Regions from separate parts of the Paenibacillus sp. NPDC057967 genome, predicted to be linked through region 1. Evidence: predicted binding sites of a transcription regulator. Region 1 holds the regulator's gene; each other region holds the start of a gene.

Region 1 (4,112 bases):
GCATTACAACGTATCAGCTCGGCGCGGTCGCCGAGCAGTTCGGCATTGATAATCATCAGCATCATCAAGCCGACAGCGATGCGATGGCAACCGCCCTTATCTTTATGGAGACGGTCGAAAAATTGCGTTCCATGCCGCTGCTTACTGTGCAGCGGCTGTCTGCGTTAATCGATGAAAGCAAGGATCTTCATTGGTTCTTGAAGTGGAATGAAAAGCGGATTGAGCAGGATACCGTATTCGATATGGGCGATTATGATTTCTATCGTCAGTTCGCGCTTAAAGCTAAGGAATGGAGCGAGGAGAAGCCGCCAAGGGAAGACGAGCCCTCGGGCGAAGGTGTATTGGATGGCCTATCGTTCGAGGATTATTTGTCCGAGGTCAAATCGCGGTTCCAGAACAAATTCGAGCGGTATGAAGAGCGGGAGTCTCAAGTTATCATGTTCCGCGAAGTGTATGAAGCGCTTTCGCAAGACAAGCATTTGCTGATTGAAGCAGGAACAGGAACAGGCAAATCGCTTGGATACTTGATTCCAGCGTTGTACTACAGTTTGCAAAGCAAGAGCAAAATCGTAGTCAGTACCCATACAATCAATTTGCAGGAGCAGCTGCGCCAGCGGGATTTGCCGTTGCTTGGCGAGGTTCTTCCGTTTCCGTTCAAAGCTTCCATATTCAAGGGCAGGGGCAATTATTTGTGCTTGCGGAAATTTGAAGGGAAACTGAACGCTCAAGATATGGTCGCACCCATAGAGGACCCCATAACGGCTGCACAAATGGTCGTTTGGCTCGGGGAGACCGAAACCGGCGATCAGGAGGAGTTGAATTTCGGCAGCAGGGGCTCCGATTTCTGGTCAACAGTGGCGAGCGATGCCGACTCCTGCCTGAACAGGGCTTGCCCGTGGTTCAAGCGCTGCTATTATCACCGCGCGAAGCATGAATCGAGCCTGGCTGACGTATGCATTACGAACCATTCCATGCTGTTCACCGATGTGCAAGCCGATCATCGTCTGCTTCCTACCTACAACCATCTTATTATTGATGAGGCTCATCATGTTGAGGAAGTTGCCGGCAAGCATTTGGGCATGAATGTGCATTATTTCACGCTTGTTCAAGCTATCGTACGGCTGTACCGGGACAACCGTTCCGGTTTGCTGCCGACGTTGCGTCTGCGGCTTCAGCAAGAGGGTGACGATCATGTCACTGCCTGGACGGAGACCATTGATACGATTATTCCCGTTTTTCAAGAAATCAAGGAGCATTGGGACAAGCTGTTCGAGATGTTCTATGCCTTTGCCTCCACAGCATCGGACAGCGTGAGCGACAACGGCGCATTGGTAAAGCGGCTTAGCTCCGGCCAGCTTCCGGCTGGCTGGGAGGAGGTGCTGGCTGTCGAGAATAACGTACACGTCGAGCTGACTAGAGTGATCAAGACGGCTGAGAAGATGATGAACGATATTAAGGACAGAGCGGACGATTTGTCTATACAAGCGTCTTTGACGGATTTGAACGGCGCGCTGCGGGATCTTGCAGGGGTGAAGGATGAACTTCGTCTCATCACAAAGCTGGAGGATGCGCAGTATGTCTACTGGCTGGAGGCGAGCACCGCATACCGTCATCGTTCGCTGCAGCTCTACGCTGCGCCGGTTGATGTCAGCAGTCAATTGCAGAAGTACTTCTTCGATGCAAAAGACAGCATCGTCATGACTTCCGCCACCTTGACGGTTCAAAAAAGCTTCCAATACGCTGAAGAGCAGCTTGGCCTTGAGGGCTATGAGAAGCAAGGCAAGCTGAAAACGGTACTGCTCCCTTCTCCGTTCAATTACCGGGAGCAGGCGCTTGTGGTCATACCGCGTGATTTTCCTGTGCTTAAGGGCGCTTCTGTAGATGATACCTATCTCGATAAACTGATTGGCTCGCTCGCCGATACCGCAGTGGAGACCAAAGGCAGGATGCTTGTTTTGTTCACATCCTACAAGATGCTGAAGCAAGTGTATGATCCGCTGAAGCTGAAGCTGGATGAAGCAGGTATTCAACTGCTGGGCCAAGGCATCGACAGCAGCAACCGGACGAAGCTGACCCGGAGATTCCTGCAGCAGCCCGAATCGGTCTTGCTTGGCACCAGCAGCTTCTGGGAAGGGGTAGACATTCCCGGGGAAGGACTTGTGTGCCTGGCCATTGTCCGCCTGCCGTTCCAGCCGCCTAATCATCCGCTGGTGGAGGCCAAGTCCGAGCTGCTTCAGCGGCAGAAGCAGAATCCGTTCATGAAGCTGTCCATTCCGCAGGCGGTAATCCGCTTCAAGCAAGGCTTCGGGCGGTTAGTCCGCACAGCGCATGACAAAGGAATTGTCATCATCTATGATACGAGAGTCATTGACACCTTTTATGGCAAGCACTTCCTGTATTCATTGCCGGGCCCCAAGATCGAGACGATGCATACGAATCAGATGGTACCCCGCATGCAGCAATGGCTGGCTCATTCGGCAACAGGAGATTAAAACAGACGCTTAGCTTTTTACAACCCCCGTTAAGAAGGAGTTGGTTCCCATGAAGTCCGCAAAAATATCGGAGGCGGTCGTTAGACGCCTTCCGATTTATCTGCAAGTGCTCAATGAGCTGCATCTCCGGGAGATCCAAACGGTCTCCTCGCAGGAGCTGGGGGTCAAGCTTGACTTGAACCCGGCTCAAATTCGGAAAGATCTGGCTTATTTTGGCGAATTCGGACGCAAAGGCATCGGGTATGACGTCATGTATCTCATAGAGAAGATCAGACAGATCTTAAAGCTGAATCAAACGATTAAAGTCGCATTGGTCGGAGCCGGCAATCTGGGGCATGCCTTATGCAATTACAACAAGTATTCCAAGGATAATATGCAGATTACAGCCGTATTTGATGTGCATCCCGAAAAGATCGGCTCCAATATTAACAATTTGGTCGTAGAACCGATGAGCGAGCTGGAGCGGGTCGTTGCCGAACAAAAGATACGAATTGGCATTATTACCGTGCCCGCGCATGAAGCGCAGAATGTCGCCAATCAATTTATTGCCGCAGGTGTAGAGGGAATCTTGAACTTTGCTCCTGCTATTCTTCGGGTGCCGGATGATGTGCGTATTCATAATGCCGATTTCACAAGGGAATTGTTAAGTCTGGCTTATTATTTGAATCATGAAGGAGACGTAAGCGATGACACAGCTTTGGATTAAAGATGGCCTATTCGTTACGATGGATGATGCTGCAAAAACAGTAAAGGGACATATGGTTGTGACAGACGGTGTAATTACATACGTTGGCGCAGAACCGCCAGTCGGCCTGTTGCCCGATGCACAGAAGCTTGACGGCAGCAAGCTGGCGTTCATGCCGGGTCTGGTCAATACACACGGCCACGCGGCTATGACGCTGCTGCGGGGCTATTCCGACGATCAGAAGCTGCAGGTATGGCTGGAGCAGAAGATGTGGCCGATGGAAGCCAAATATGTGGATGCCGACACAAGAGCCGGAAGCGCGCTCGCGATTATAGAGATGCTGCGTACGGGCACAACTGCGTTTGTCGATATGTACGATCGTATGGATCAGGTTGCGGCTATGACTGAGCAAGCAGGCATACGCGGCATATTGACACGCGGCGTTATCGGTCTGTGCTCGGAAGAAGAACAGAAGGCCAAGCTGAATGATGCGATTGCCTTCGCCAAGACATGGCACGGCAAGGCAGACGGCAGAATCTCGACGATGCTGTCGCCGCATGCGCCATACACTTGTCCTCCCGCCTATATAGAGAAATTCGTGGAGGCTGCGCATGAGCTGGACTTGCCGCTTCATACGCACATGTCCGAGACGATTGCGGAAGTGGAGCAGAATGTTCGCGATTACGGCGCACGTCCAGTCGAGCATCTGGATCGACTCGGATTTTTCTCGCGTCCGTCGCTCGTAGCGCATGCTGTCCATCTGACCGATGAAGAGATTGCTTTGCTGGCAGAGCACGGCGTATCCGTCTCGCATAATCCTGTCAGCAACCTGAAGCTGGCTTCCGGCGTTGCACGGCTTCCGGAGCTGATGAGAGCCGGTGTGAAGGTGTCGCTCGGTACGGATAGCGTCGCGAGCAACAATAACCTGGATTTGT
Region 2 (4,112 bases), on a different contig from region 1:
GCTTCTAAGATTGCATCAGCGTAGTAGTGTATGTATTGACTTCGACAATAATAATCATTATCAATAAATTATGAGGATAATCATAACTGCCGGCTGGATGCCCTACACTTATTAAACAAATGTATATATTTAGTATGATAAGTTATTTCCCAATTGTCAATACACGAATTCTTTCGATTAAATAATCGCTATCGGCTATATGTCAATCTTCATCTGCGCTGTAATCCCAAAGGAAAGTAAACTGGACAGAGTTCCGCTAATTGTCTATATTTAATTGAGAATAATTATCACTTTCTTTTAGTTTAGGATCGGTCTCTGGAGGTTTTGTTATGAATCCTATCTTTTATCAATTGCATCAAGCGCAAATAGCAGCCGACGGAGGGATGTTAGGTCCGATTCGATTGGCTGTCGACTCTCTCGCAATTCCTAGTTTCAACGGGTCACATGAAATCAATGAGGAAGCCGGGCTCCATGCCGGCTTCCTCTACTATTCCGGTTTCTCGGTGGTAGCATGGTAGAAGTTAGCTTCGCCATCGCAGGAAGCGATCATGCGTGGATTTTGGAGAATTGCTGTTTGCAAACCCACGCTTCGCCCCCGCCAAATGTAAAATCCACAACCGCGTAAGGGTGTGGATTTTTGCCTTTATTACGAGATGACTATAGCTTGAATTTCGATACCGCTTCTTCCAGGCCGGTTGTCCTGGTCTCGAGCTGCTTGCTCGTATCGGCTATACGTTTCGTAGCTTTTAGCTGATTGGCTGACATCGATTGGACGGCGACCGCGTTTTCCGCAGCTGTTATGGAGATTTGCGAGATTTGCTCAACCGATGCGGCGATTTCCTCAGAGCCGGCGGATATCTCTTGGGCAGCGGCTGAAATATCCTGAATTTGTTCGTTCACGATCAAAAACCGATCAGCGGTATGGTTGAACAGCAATTCCACTTGGTTGAACAGCTTTGTGCTTTTCGCCATTTCATCGCTTTCTTTCAGCATCCACGATCCGATCTGCGAGGATTCCTGCTGGATTTGCTGCAACAGCGAGGTAATATGCGCTGCGGAGACCGAGGAGGATTCCGCTAGCTTGCGCACTTCACCGGCAACGACAGCAAAGCCTGAGCCATGCTCGCCTGCTCGCGCAGCTTCAATAGAAGCATTAAGCGCAAGCAGCTTGGTGAGATCGGCAATGCTGGAAATCGAATGAAGAACAGGCTCAATTTCCACCATGTAAGTATTCAGCACTTGTACGGAGGTTGTTGTCTGGTTGACAACTTGAGACATTAAAGCAACTTGCTCCTTCAATCCGTTGATGGAGCTGCGTCCGTCTTCGACCGTTTCCAATGCTTCACCGGAAGCGTTGGATACATCGGCGGAGGCTTCGGACACTCGCTGGATGGCAACAATAATTTCCTCCATGGATTTTGCACTCTCTTCGGCTGCTATACGTTGATGCTGCGCTCCGTCCGCCAGTTCTGTAATGGAATGCTCGAGCTGCTGATTCAAGGAGACCAGTTGGTTTACCTCCAAGCTGAATCGCTCGGTAGAATGGACGAGATCATCTGTCGTTACAGCAATATTGCCAAGGACATCGCCGAGGGTGGCTCCCAGCCGCTCCAGCATTTTGTTCATTGCGGAATGCGCCTGTCCGATTTCATCGCTGGACTTCACACTTGTGCTGAGCAGAATCGCCTTCGCTTCCGCGAGATCGCCTTGAGCAATGGCTTCTGCACCGCCTACGATAAGACGCAGCGGTCGCAGAGCTCTGAACATGAACCACGCAATCAGAACAAAAATCAGCAAGGTTAAACATCCCATCAAAATAAATAACGGGTTGCTGTTTTTCATGATCTCCCGATGAATCGTGGCTGCAACGGACACATTGGTATCGATGCCTAACACTCCGATCATCGTTCCGTCCGTATCGTGAAGAGGCGCATATGAAGATATATAATCTCCGTACACGAGGTTGCGGATCACGTCGCTCTTCGACGATTCCCCGTTCAGCAACGCGCTAATAGATGATTCGGGCACGTCGGTGATTTCCCCAATTGGTGAGGCGGAATCCGATTCCTTAGGTTGTCCGTCAATAAGCAGGATAGGCTGTCTTTTGTCGTCAATCGTAAACGTATATACATACTGTGCGCCTATCTGGGAGCGGAATTGATCCATCTCTTCGCGGATGCTCCAATACAAATCGTTTTCTTGCGGATCATTCAAAAATTGTTTGTAGGCATCCAAGTCGAATCGTTGCGCGTATGCTTCGGCTATGTGAATACTGAAGCTGCCGATCGTTTCGTTGCTAGCCTTCTTAATGTTGTGGATTTGCATGTAGATGAGAGTGGCTGACAAAATGATGAGCAGCGCCAGAATACTGATGGATAATTTTACAGCCAGACGATTCTTAAGTTTTAACATGAAGCCGTTCCTCTCCCTTGGTCCTGGTGTGATGAATGTCAATGAATAAAATATCCCAATCTCATAAGTTGTTCGACAATTTTTTCTCTTATCCTGCCATATCCTTCGTTATTTTAGGGATGAGCTTTATCTAGCGGGGGCTTGTAGGGAATAGAGCTTGAGATGGCTATATTGAAGCTTGAGAAGTTATGTTTTTATTCTAGTGTGACAATCTTCACATCCATGTCTTCGTCCGTCCGTTAATATGACGTTAGAGTCCCATAGTGGAGGCGAATGAACGTGACGAATCGCGAAAAAAAGAAAAAACTAGTTCTCATCGGGAACGGAATGGCCGGCATTGGCACGTTAGAACAAATACTAAAGCTAACAAGAGCATTTGATATTACGGTCTACGGGTCAGAACCTTATCCCAACTATAACCGCATTCAATTGTCCTATGTACTAGAAGGCAGTAAATCGGTAAACGACATCATTATGAACGATCTCAGCTGGTATGAAGAAAACGGAATCACGCTGCATACAGGCAAGAAAATTGTTCGAATCGATTCTGTTGCCAAACGCGTGTACACGGATGCAGGAGAGTGGGCCGAGTATGAGGTTTTAATATTGGCTACCGGTTCCTTACCGTTCGTACTGCCCGTTCCGGGTGCGGATAAGGAAGGAGTCATCGGTTTCAGAGATATTGCCGACTGCCACACCATGATCGATGCGTCGAAGCTATTCAAGAGAGCAACCGTAATCGGCGGCGGTTTACTTGGCCTGGAAGCGGCCAAGGGGCTGGTGCAGCTCGGAATGGATACGACGGTCGTTCATTTGTTCGATACTTTGATGGAGCGTCAGTTGGATCCCGCATCGTCTGCCATGCTCAAGACGGAGCTGGAACGGCAAGGGATCAAGTTCGCGATGGGCAAGAAAACGGTAGAACTAACAGGTGATTCCCGGGTTACCGGTCTTAAGTTCGAGGGCGGCACCGAGCTGGCGGCCGATTTGGTGGTGATGGCGGCCGGCATCGTACCGAACACTGAACTGGCGAGGGCTAGCGGTATCGAGGTTGCGCGCGGCATCAAAGTGGACGATTACATGCAAACCAGCATCCCGGATGTTTATGCGGTCGGGGAATGCTGCGAGCATCGCGGCGTCTGTTACGGTCTTGTGGCCCCGTTGTATGAGCAGGGAACGATACTTGCGAAAAAGTTGGCTGAGGCTGAAACGGCTCCATATATAGGCTCTTCAGTCTCGACAAAGCTGAAGATTTCAGGTGTGGACGTCTTTTCGGCAGGTGTATATGCAGAGACGGAGACACATCGCGTTTTACGCATTCACGACGACTGGAAAGGCATCTATAAAAAGGTGCTGCTCGAAGGCAATAAAATCGTTGGTGCCGTTCTTTACGGCGATGTGAACGACTCCGCCATTCTAACCCGCTGCATCCGGGAAGGCAAGGAGATGACGGATGACCTATACAAGCAACTGTTCGGCGGTGGAGAATGCTGCGGAGGGACAGCGAAAGCTTCAGCCGTTGAAACGATGGCGGACGAAGAAATCGTATGTGGCTGCAACGGTGTGACGAAAGGGGTTATCGTTCGAGGGATCCGGGAAGAAGGCTGGGATTCGGTGGAACAGATCAAAGTATGTACCGGAGCGACCCGATCTTGCGGAGGCTGCAGGCCGCTAGTAGAACAATTGTTGCAATACGCTCT
Region 3 (4,112 bases), on a different contig from region 1:
ATACTTTCTGGCGAACTCGGCCCCGGTATCCTATGCAGAGGGAACCGTTGAGGCCAAGTATGCGGCACCAGGCGAATATCTGGTAGATACGCTGGAGGTTAAGGATGCTCAAGGAGCGTTGCTGTACAAAATTTATTACCAGCCAAACTCGCAACAGGCACATCCCCTTATTGCATGGGGCAACGGGACAGGGGCGCTGCCTGCCAATTACGATGAGCTGTTCCGCCATTTAGCATCCTGGGGATTTGTAGTGATAGATACGTATAGTACAACGACCGGTACGGGTCATGAAATTGCCAATTCAATCAGATATATGCTAGCCCATAATGGCGATTCAGCAAGTCCTCTGTATAAGCGTATCGATCCGGATCAAATTGCGGTGGCAGGCCATTCTCAAGGCTCCACCGGCGTTATTAACGCTCATACCAATCATGATGTCGGGGTTGCTATACGTACCGTGGTCTCGATTGCATTGCCTGATTTAAAGTGGTGCGACCCGGAGGACATCTATGATACATCGGCACTGAAGGTTCCATTTTTCATTATGGGGGGAACCCGGGACTTTATCGTATCGCCGACCTCATCCAATAAGCTGGCGCTGGAGAACGCTAATCCAGACATACCGGTCATGATGGCTATGGCGAAAGGGGCGGCACATACCGCCATCGAGGGAGACGGCGGTAAACACAGAGGTTATTTGACAGCATGGATGAGGTATCAGCTTATGGATGACCGTGAAGCGATGGCCGCTTTTGCCGGGGATGAAGCGGAGATATTACGGAACAAAGACTGGAAGAGTGCACAATCTACAGGACTAGAAGATAGATCATAACCTGAGTAAGCATGACAATTGCAGATGAAAGAGTTGAAGGATTGAGATGAGCCAATATCTATGGATCGAAAATGTGAAAGAGAACGAAACCTACCGAGAGAGCTTTTTTGAGCTGGCCAAGCTTGTGTTCGAATTGGACTTCCGTGCTTGGTATGATAACGGAGGCTGGAATGACCAGTATGTGTGCTATTCTTATGCAGACCAAGGCAAAGTCATCGCCAACGCTTCTATTAACAAGATGACCCTGGTATCGGATGGCAGGATATATCAAGCCATTCAAATCGGCACCGTGATGACGCATCCTGATTATCGCAATCAGGGCTTATCTGGCAAGCTGATGCAACGGATCTTAGACATCTATGAGAACAAATGCGACTTCATCTATCTATTCGCCAATGATACCGTACATGATTTTTATCCCAAATTCGGCTTTCAACGTGTGGCGGAGAGCAGCTTCTCGCTACAGGTAACGTCGCTTGGGCAGTTGCCGGCACCTTCAGGTCCGATTCGCCGGCTGGATCTCCAACATGCGGAGGATCAAGAGCTGCTTCAATCCATGGCAGCGAGCAGAGTGCCTGTCTCGAATAAGCTTGGCGTCATAAGGGATGAGCACTTGCTTACGTTTTACAGCACGTTAGCTTTCCCTGACGACTTCTATTACTTTGAAAAGCTAGAGGCGATCGTTCTTTTCAAGCATGAGGAAAGTGAGCTCCATCTATTCGATATAGTTAGCAGAACCAGCATCGATATCGAGTCTATAGTAGCAAGCTTGATTAATGAGGAGACGAAAATCGTCCATTTTCATTTCACGCCTGATGTGGAATGGAAGGAGCTTCGGGTTGAACCTCTGGATGGAGAGGACGACGCGTTATTCGTCAAGCCTGGGTTGCCTTGGCCTTCGAATCCATTCTTATTCCCGGTCACCTCGCATGCTTAACATTGTGTTAGCCAAGAAAGCTTCCGCTTAAGCGAAAGCTTTCTTTTTTTGTCCCGCAATGGTGATATATCTCACAGCACCGCCGCCGCGAAGCCTCTATACTACAAGGGACAATGAGCTGATTGAACTATAACTGGAGGTGGAGATGATGTTCCATACCCCGTCTAAAACAGTGAAATTGGACCCCAACGATTCTGCAAGGCCAAGCGCATTCATGCAGCTGGCCATTCGACTTCAGACGGAGCATGAGCAATTAAAGGCAAGCTGTGTATCGCTGGGCGAGCTCAGCGCAAGGACGGCAGCCAGCAACGGCGATTACGGCACGCTGCAGATGTTGAAGGAGCTTCGGGCGCAAGCGGAAGAGCTGCTGCAAGTATTGGAGCGCCATGCAAAGTGGGAAGACGAGGAGCTATTCCCTGTATTCTCCCGTTACTACAAGCAGAAGGACGAACCAACCATCTTGCCGTCCTTGTGGGTGCTGGAGAAGGATCATGAGCTGGCGCTGCAATTTTTTGATTCATTCCTGCAAACGAGCCGCACGTTGATCGGTATGCTGATGTTGGATAAGGGCCGTCCGGACTTGACGCTGATGAAGATGTTGAAGGACGGCTGTGACCAGTTGACGCAAGGCTGCTTGATCCTGACCGGACACTTCGAAATGGAGGAAGAGCTAATCTTCCCGCTGGCAGAGGAAATATTGACGGACCTGGACTATTTATTCTCATAAAAAATATTAAAATTTCCATTTAATTGTGATTTATGTCACCGTCTTCTATGCGGCATTCCGTTAAGATGAGGTCAACAAGGAGATAGAGAAACTAAACGGAGATCTCCAAGGAGGAGGAACCTATGGCGGTAAAAGCAAGCCAATTAGATGTTCAGAGTTCAGTTCTTGAGGAAGTGGGCCAACTGGTCGAACGCGCAAGAGCTGCACAGGAAGCCTATCTGTCCATGACACAGGAGCAAATTGACCGTATCGTTCAAGCGATGGCGCTGGCTGGTCTCGATCAGCACATGCCGCTGGCCAAGATGGCGGTGGAGGAGACGGGCCGCGGCGTCTATGAAGACAAAATGACCAAAAACATCTTTGCGACGGAATACATCTACCATAACATCAAGTCCGCCAAGACCGTTGGTGTCATCGAAGAGAACGCTTATGAGAATTACCGGATGGTTGCGGAGCCAGTAGGCATTATCGCTGGCGTAACCCCGGTGACGAATCCGACATCGACGACGATGTTCAAGGCACTGATTGCTACGAAGACGCGCAATCCGATCATCTTTGCTTTCCACCCGTCCGCACAGAATAGCAGTGCAGCCGCAGCCCAGACGCTATTGAAAGCAGCCGTGGCAAGCGGTGCGCCTGCTCACTGTATCCAGTGGATCGCGACTCCTTCTGTGGAAGCGACACAGCAGCTGATGAATCACCCTGATGTTGCCCTTGTGCTAGCAACCGGGGGATCGGCGATGGTGAAGTCCGCGTACAGTACAGGCAAGCCGGCGCTTGGCGTAGGACCGGGCAACGTACCGTGCTTTATTGAACAATCGGCGGACCTGAGGCAAGCTGTTACCGACCTGATTCTGTCCAAGACGTTCGACAACGGTATGATCTGCGCATCCGAGCAAGCTGTCATCATTGAAGAGCCTGTCTACGATCAAGTCCGCAAGCTGATGAAGGACAATGGCTGTTACTTCCTGAACAAGGCCGAGACGGAAGCGGTCTCGAAGCTCGTCATTAACAGTGAGAAGTGTGCCGTCAACGGCGTCATCGTGGGCCAGCCGGCAGTAAAGATTGCCGAGATGGCGGGTATCGAAGTGCCGCAAGGGACGAAGATATTGGTTGCCGAGCTTGGAGGCGTAGGAACGGCGTTCCCGCTGTCTGCCGAGAAGCTAAGTCCGGTGCTAGCCTGCTACAAAGTGAAGACGGCGGCGCAAGGCATTGAGCGGGCGGCGGAAGTGGTCGCTTTCGGCGGCCTGGGCCATTCCTCGGTCATTCATTCGCAGAGTGACGAGGTGATTCAAGCCTTTGCAGACCGCCTGAAGACGGGCCGGGTCATTGTGAACTCGCCTTCGACGCATGGCGCGATCGGCGATCTGTACAATACGAATCTGCCGTCGCTGACACTTGGCTGCGGCTCGTACGGACATAACTCCACCACATCGAACGTAACGGCCGTGAACCTGCTCAATATTAAGCGCGTGGCCTATCGTACAGTCAATATGCAATGGTTCAAGATTCCGCCGAAAATCTATTTCGAGAAGGGCGCTACTCAATATCTGGAGAAGATGCCGGGCATCTCGCGCGTGCTCGTCGTCACCGATGAGATGATGGTGAAGCTGGGT
Region 4 (4,112 bases), on a different contig from region 1:
GTAGCAAACAACCGATGAAGGGCAGTGTCCACATGCGATGCGATATTGCTCCACCTGCCGCCCCAATAGGTGCTATGCCAATGCTCGTGGTAGATCGGCCTTTTATAGCTGGGATCTTCCTTAATCGTTCTGAACGGAATTTGGGTTCCAGCCGCCCGCACTTCGTTAGTAGGGAGCGTGTGCTCAGGATAGAGCTTAGCTGCTTCCAGCCTCTCTTCGGATTCAGGAATCGTCATTGGCTTCTTGGGCTCCAATTTATCGAGCCGCCGTTCCAGCTTCTCCACTGTTGCGCAGCAGCCATCCAGATCCGACCTGGTTGCTGCGGCGGGCCTCGATAGGAAGAACCCCCCTATACAACAGATCAACACAATAATCCCCAGTGACCCTATCCCTGCTCGGAAACGATGCATACCATCACCTCGTCCATAACTTGCGCCGATCTCTTGCGATTTATTGCATTATTGAAGAAAAAGCAGATTTCTTCAAAGCGTTCCAATCTTTCTTCACCTTCAAACTTCAGCGGGAGATCGATGTCATGCTGGGGGCGATCCAAGCGGTTATCCCGCAGCTCAGCGAAATCATCCTTGAACAGGGCACAGACGAGAAAGAACGGAAGCTATGTCTGGAGGATTTGCACAAGCTGAAACATGCCGTCAGCTATTATGAATGGCTGCAGCGCTTCGTCAATGACCTGCAAAACGGGCTCTACTTTACGGAGCGGACAGAAGCGTAATTGTAGGGTTTGGCCTGAAAAATCAATTTCTTTGACCATCTTTGACTTTTTGATTTTAATCCGTTATGATAGGAATACGAATTTTTGATTCATGCTTTTACGTAGACGAAGGAGGACTGGTTCGAAATGAATTTTGTGCCTATGGTTATTGAGCAAAGCAATCGGGGGGAACGTTCATACGACATCTATTCCCGCCTGTTGAAGGATCGCATCATATTTCTAGGCTCTGGCGTGAATGACGTGGTAGCCAACTCCATCATCGCGCAAATGCTGTTCCTGGCGGCGGAAGACCCGGATAAGGATATTTCCCTATACATCAACAGCCCTGGCGGTTCCATTACAGCCGGTATGGCCATTTATGATACGATGCAATACATCAAGCCGGATGTATCGACGATCTGCGTAGGTATGGCCGCGTCCATGGGCGCGTTCCTGCTGACAGCAGGTGCTAAGGGTAAGCGTTACGCGCTTCCTAACAGCGAAGTCATGATCCATCAGCCGCTTGGCGGCGCTGAAGGCCAAGCCAGCGACATCGAGATCCGCGCTCGCCGCATCCTGAAGATGCGCGATAAGCTGAACCACATTCTGGCGGAACGTTCCGGCCAGCCGCTCAGCCGCATCGAGCAGGACACCGACCGCGACTACTTCATGAGCGCAGCCGAAGCTCACACTTATGGCCTCGTAGACAAAGTCATCGAGAAGGTCTAATCATTCATAACGCAGAGAAACCTCCCTTCCACTTTTGTGGAGGGGAGGTTTTTTAATTTGCGGACGCTACGTTTATGCCCCAAAGTCTGTCTCTGCTTAATCGCGAAACCCTCACTTCAAATAATCAACCAGCTCTCGCAGCGGCTCCCCGCTGATAAAAGCATACTTCAACTTAACATGATCAATAATGACGGAATAGGGTTCATTCAGCCACAGCTCATAATTCCTCACCCGCAAGCTTTCACCTTTGCGCTCTAGCCAAAAGGAATAGTCTGGATCACCGTTGGTCGGCAACTCTCTGTCCTGCCATTGTAGTGGTCGCACAATATCGTCGATTCTCTTAATCGTTTGCTGCTGCTTTATCTGGCCAAAAGACGTGGGATTGGCGTTCAAATCCGCAACTTTCATAACTTCCATTGGTTCGGCTGCACATCCGGTTATCAACATGTAACAGACGATCAAAATCATAACATTTTTCAACTAACCCAGCCCTTTTCATTTAATGAGTATGGATGGCATGGCTCACGCAAGCTACCTTCTCTTACTAACAAGACACCCTTCATCACCGCTAAGTTGCAAATGTTATGTCGATTAGAGCTTTTTCTAACGTGTAATGTAGATTAGCTGTTGCCATTTCGCTGTGCCAGCAGGCTTTCCGCGAATAACTGTTTCTCACAACACTATTTCCCCATTCCAGCCACTTTCCCACAATTAACATTTCCTCACAACACTATTTCCCCATCGCAGCCACTTTCCCACGATTAACGTTTCCTCACAACACTATTTCCCCATTCCAGCCACTTTCCCACGATTAACGTTTCCCTACAACACTAATTCTCCGTTCCAGTCACTTTCGCACGATTAACGTTGCCCCATTCCCATTCCAGAAGCCCCCCGCCTCGCTCCTCCCATTTTTTTCTGGTCCATAGTGACTTTTATCACATCTTTCCAATTCCTGCTCATGCTATATTGGCATCACAACGACAACAGACAAATGCAACAGAGAGATAGTCAGGAGGAGTACCTATGGAGATTGAAGCGCTGCTCAAGGTGGAGCAGCTTGCGTTGAAGAAGCTGCGCATTTTCCGGCAAAGCCTGTGGCGGTACCTGTCACGTTCCATGCTGGCAAGCATGTTTATCGGTTTCGGCGTTATCGTCGCATTCAAGACAGGCAGCTTCTTTTATGTCGAGCATTCTCCGCTCACCTATCCCATGGCCGCCCTCACGTTTGGCACAGCCATTATTCTGATTAGTTATGGCGGAGGCGACCTGTTCACCGGCAACACCTTCTACTACAGCTACGCCGCCCTGCGCAAAAAAATGCGCTGGAGCGATACCACCAAGCTATGGATTTTGAGCTATGGCGGCAACATCCTTGGCGCTGCGGTGTTTGCACTCCTGATCTGGCTGACCGGACTATTCGCCGATCCGAATGTGAACGGGTTTCTGCTTGAGGTCGTGGACAAAAAGATGCATACGCCTATGGTAGAGCTGTTCTTCCGGGCGATACTATGTAACTGGCTCGTCTGCCTGGCCTTCTTCGTACCTATGGGGCTCAAAGGGGACGGTGCCAAAATGTTCGCCATGATGCTCTTCGTATTCTGCTTCTTTATCTCGGGCTACGAGCATAGCATTGCGAATATGTGCACCTTCGCGATCGCACTTGTCCTGCAGCAGCCGGGGACGATATCGCTGGACGGCATTCTGCATAACCTGATTCCTGTCACAATCGGCAATCTGATCGGGGGAAGCGTGCTAATGGCCGCGATGTACCACTACGTAAACAAACCATTTATCGAGGAATAAAGGAGACTATCATTTATGAAAAAATCAAGAATCGTCATCATCGGTACGGGAGCTGTCGGCTCGACGACCGCTTATACTTTGCTGCTTCGCAATCGCATGGATGAGCTGGTGCTCATTGACGCCAATGCTGATAAGGCCGCAGGAGATGCGCTGGATATGAACCACGGCATGCCTTACCTGGGCGGCGCTAAGGTTTGGGCAGGCACTTATGAAGACTGCAAAACAGCCGATATTATCATCATTACGGCAGGCGCAGCGCAGAAGCCCGGAGAATCGCGGATCGATCTTTTGAAAAGAAATATCGCGATCTTCGACAGCATCATTGATCAAGTGCTCCTTCATACGCGAGATGCAATTCTGCTTATCGCATCCAATCCGGTCGACATCATGAGCTACAGATCGTGGAAGAAGTCGGGCCTGCCAGCGCATCGCGTGATCGGCTCGGGCACGCTTCTCGACAGCGCGCGCTTCCGCTATCTGATCGGACAGAAGCTGCATATCGATCCTCGCAGCGTACACGCTCACATCATCGGAGAGCACGGCGATTCGGAGCTTCCGGTCTGGAGCCTCGCGAACGTCGCCGGAACCGAGCTGCAACTGAGCGCAGAGGACAAAGACGAGATTTTCCTGAATACTCGCGACGCCGCATATCAGATCATTCAAGCGAAAGGCGCAACCTACTACGCCATCGCACTGGCGCTAGACCGCATCTGCACAGCGATTCTGGACGATGAAGGAGCCGTCTTGAACGTCTCGACTCTGCTGGAGAACTACCTTGGCGTATCGGATGCTTATCTGGGCATTCCATGCATCATCGACCGCAGCGGCGTTCGCTCGACGCTGGAGCTGACTCTTACCGATCTCG

The links. Region 1 encodes Rex, which represses fermentation and respiration genes when NADH is low (regulators of the CRP and FNR family bind a similar motif). Its sites were predicted from a motif close to TTGTGAAATATTTCACAA; they were not measured.
Region 2: a site for Rex is predicted at 2,615-2,632, ahead of nirB (nitrite reductase large subunit NirB). Genes of this name have one in related genera too.
Region 3: a site for Rex is predicted at 1,829-1,846, ahead of ACFVSO_RS15745 (hemerythrin domain-containing protein). Genes of this name have one in related genera too.
Region 4: a site for Rex is predicted at 2,368-2,385, ahead of ACFVSO_RS22255 (formate/nitrite transporter family protein). Genes of this name have one in related genera too.

Annotation. Positions count from the first base shown of each region.
Region 1 covers NZ_JBHVQB010000004.1:346,492-350,603, reverse strand. The annotation lists gene dinG (ATP-dependent DNA helicase DinG) at 1-2,492, shown strand, start outside; gene ACFVSO_RS12005 (redox-sensing transcriptional repressor Rex) at 2,542-3,198, shown strand; gene ACFVSO_RS12000 (amidohydrolase) at 3,179-4,112, shown strand, end outside.
Region 2 covers NZ_JBHVQB010000009.1:65,058-69,169, forward strand. The annotation lists gene ACFVSO_RS22405 (hypothetical protein) at 330-518, shown strand; gene ACFVSO_RS22410 (methyl-accepting chemotaxis protein) at 658-2,412, opposite strand; gene nirB (nitrite reductase large subunit NirB) at 2,692-4,112, shown strand, end outside.
Region 3 covers NZ_JBHVQB010000005.1:458,040-462,151, forward strand. The annotation lists gene ACFVSO_RS15735 (poly(ethylene terephthalate) hydrolase family protein) at 1-832, shown strand, start outside; gene ACFVSO_RS15740 (GNAT family N-acetyltransferase) at 879-1,769, shown strand; gene ACFVSO_RS15745 (hemerythrin domain-containing protein) at 1,915-2,496, shown strand; gene adhE (bifunctional acetaldehyde-CoA/alcohol dehydrogenase) at 2,619-4,112, shown strand, end outside.
Region 4 covers NZ_JBHVQB010000009.1:36,059-40,170, reverse strand. The annotation lists gene ACFVSO_RS22275 (hypothetical protein) at 1-410, opposite strand, end outside; gene ACFVSO_RS22270 (hypothetical protein) at 536-733, shown strand; gene clpP (ATP-dependent Clp endopeptidase proteolytic subunit ClpP) at 860-1,441, shown strand; gene ACFVSO_RS22260 (hypothetical protein) at 1,553-1,858, opposite strand; gene ACFVSO_RS22255 (formate/nitrite transporter family protein) at 2,468-3,247, shown strand; gene ACFVSO_RS22250 (L-lactate dehydrogenase) at 3,263-4,112, shown strand, end outside.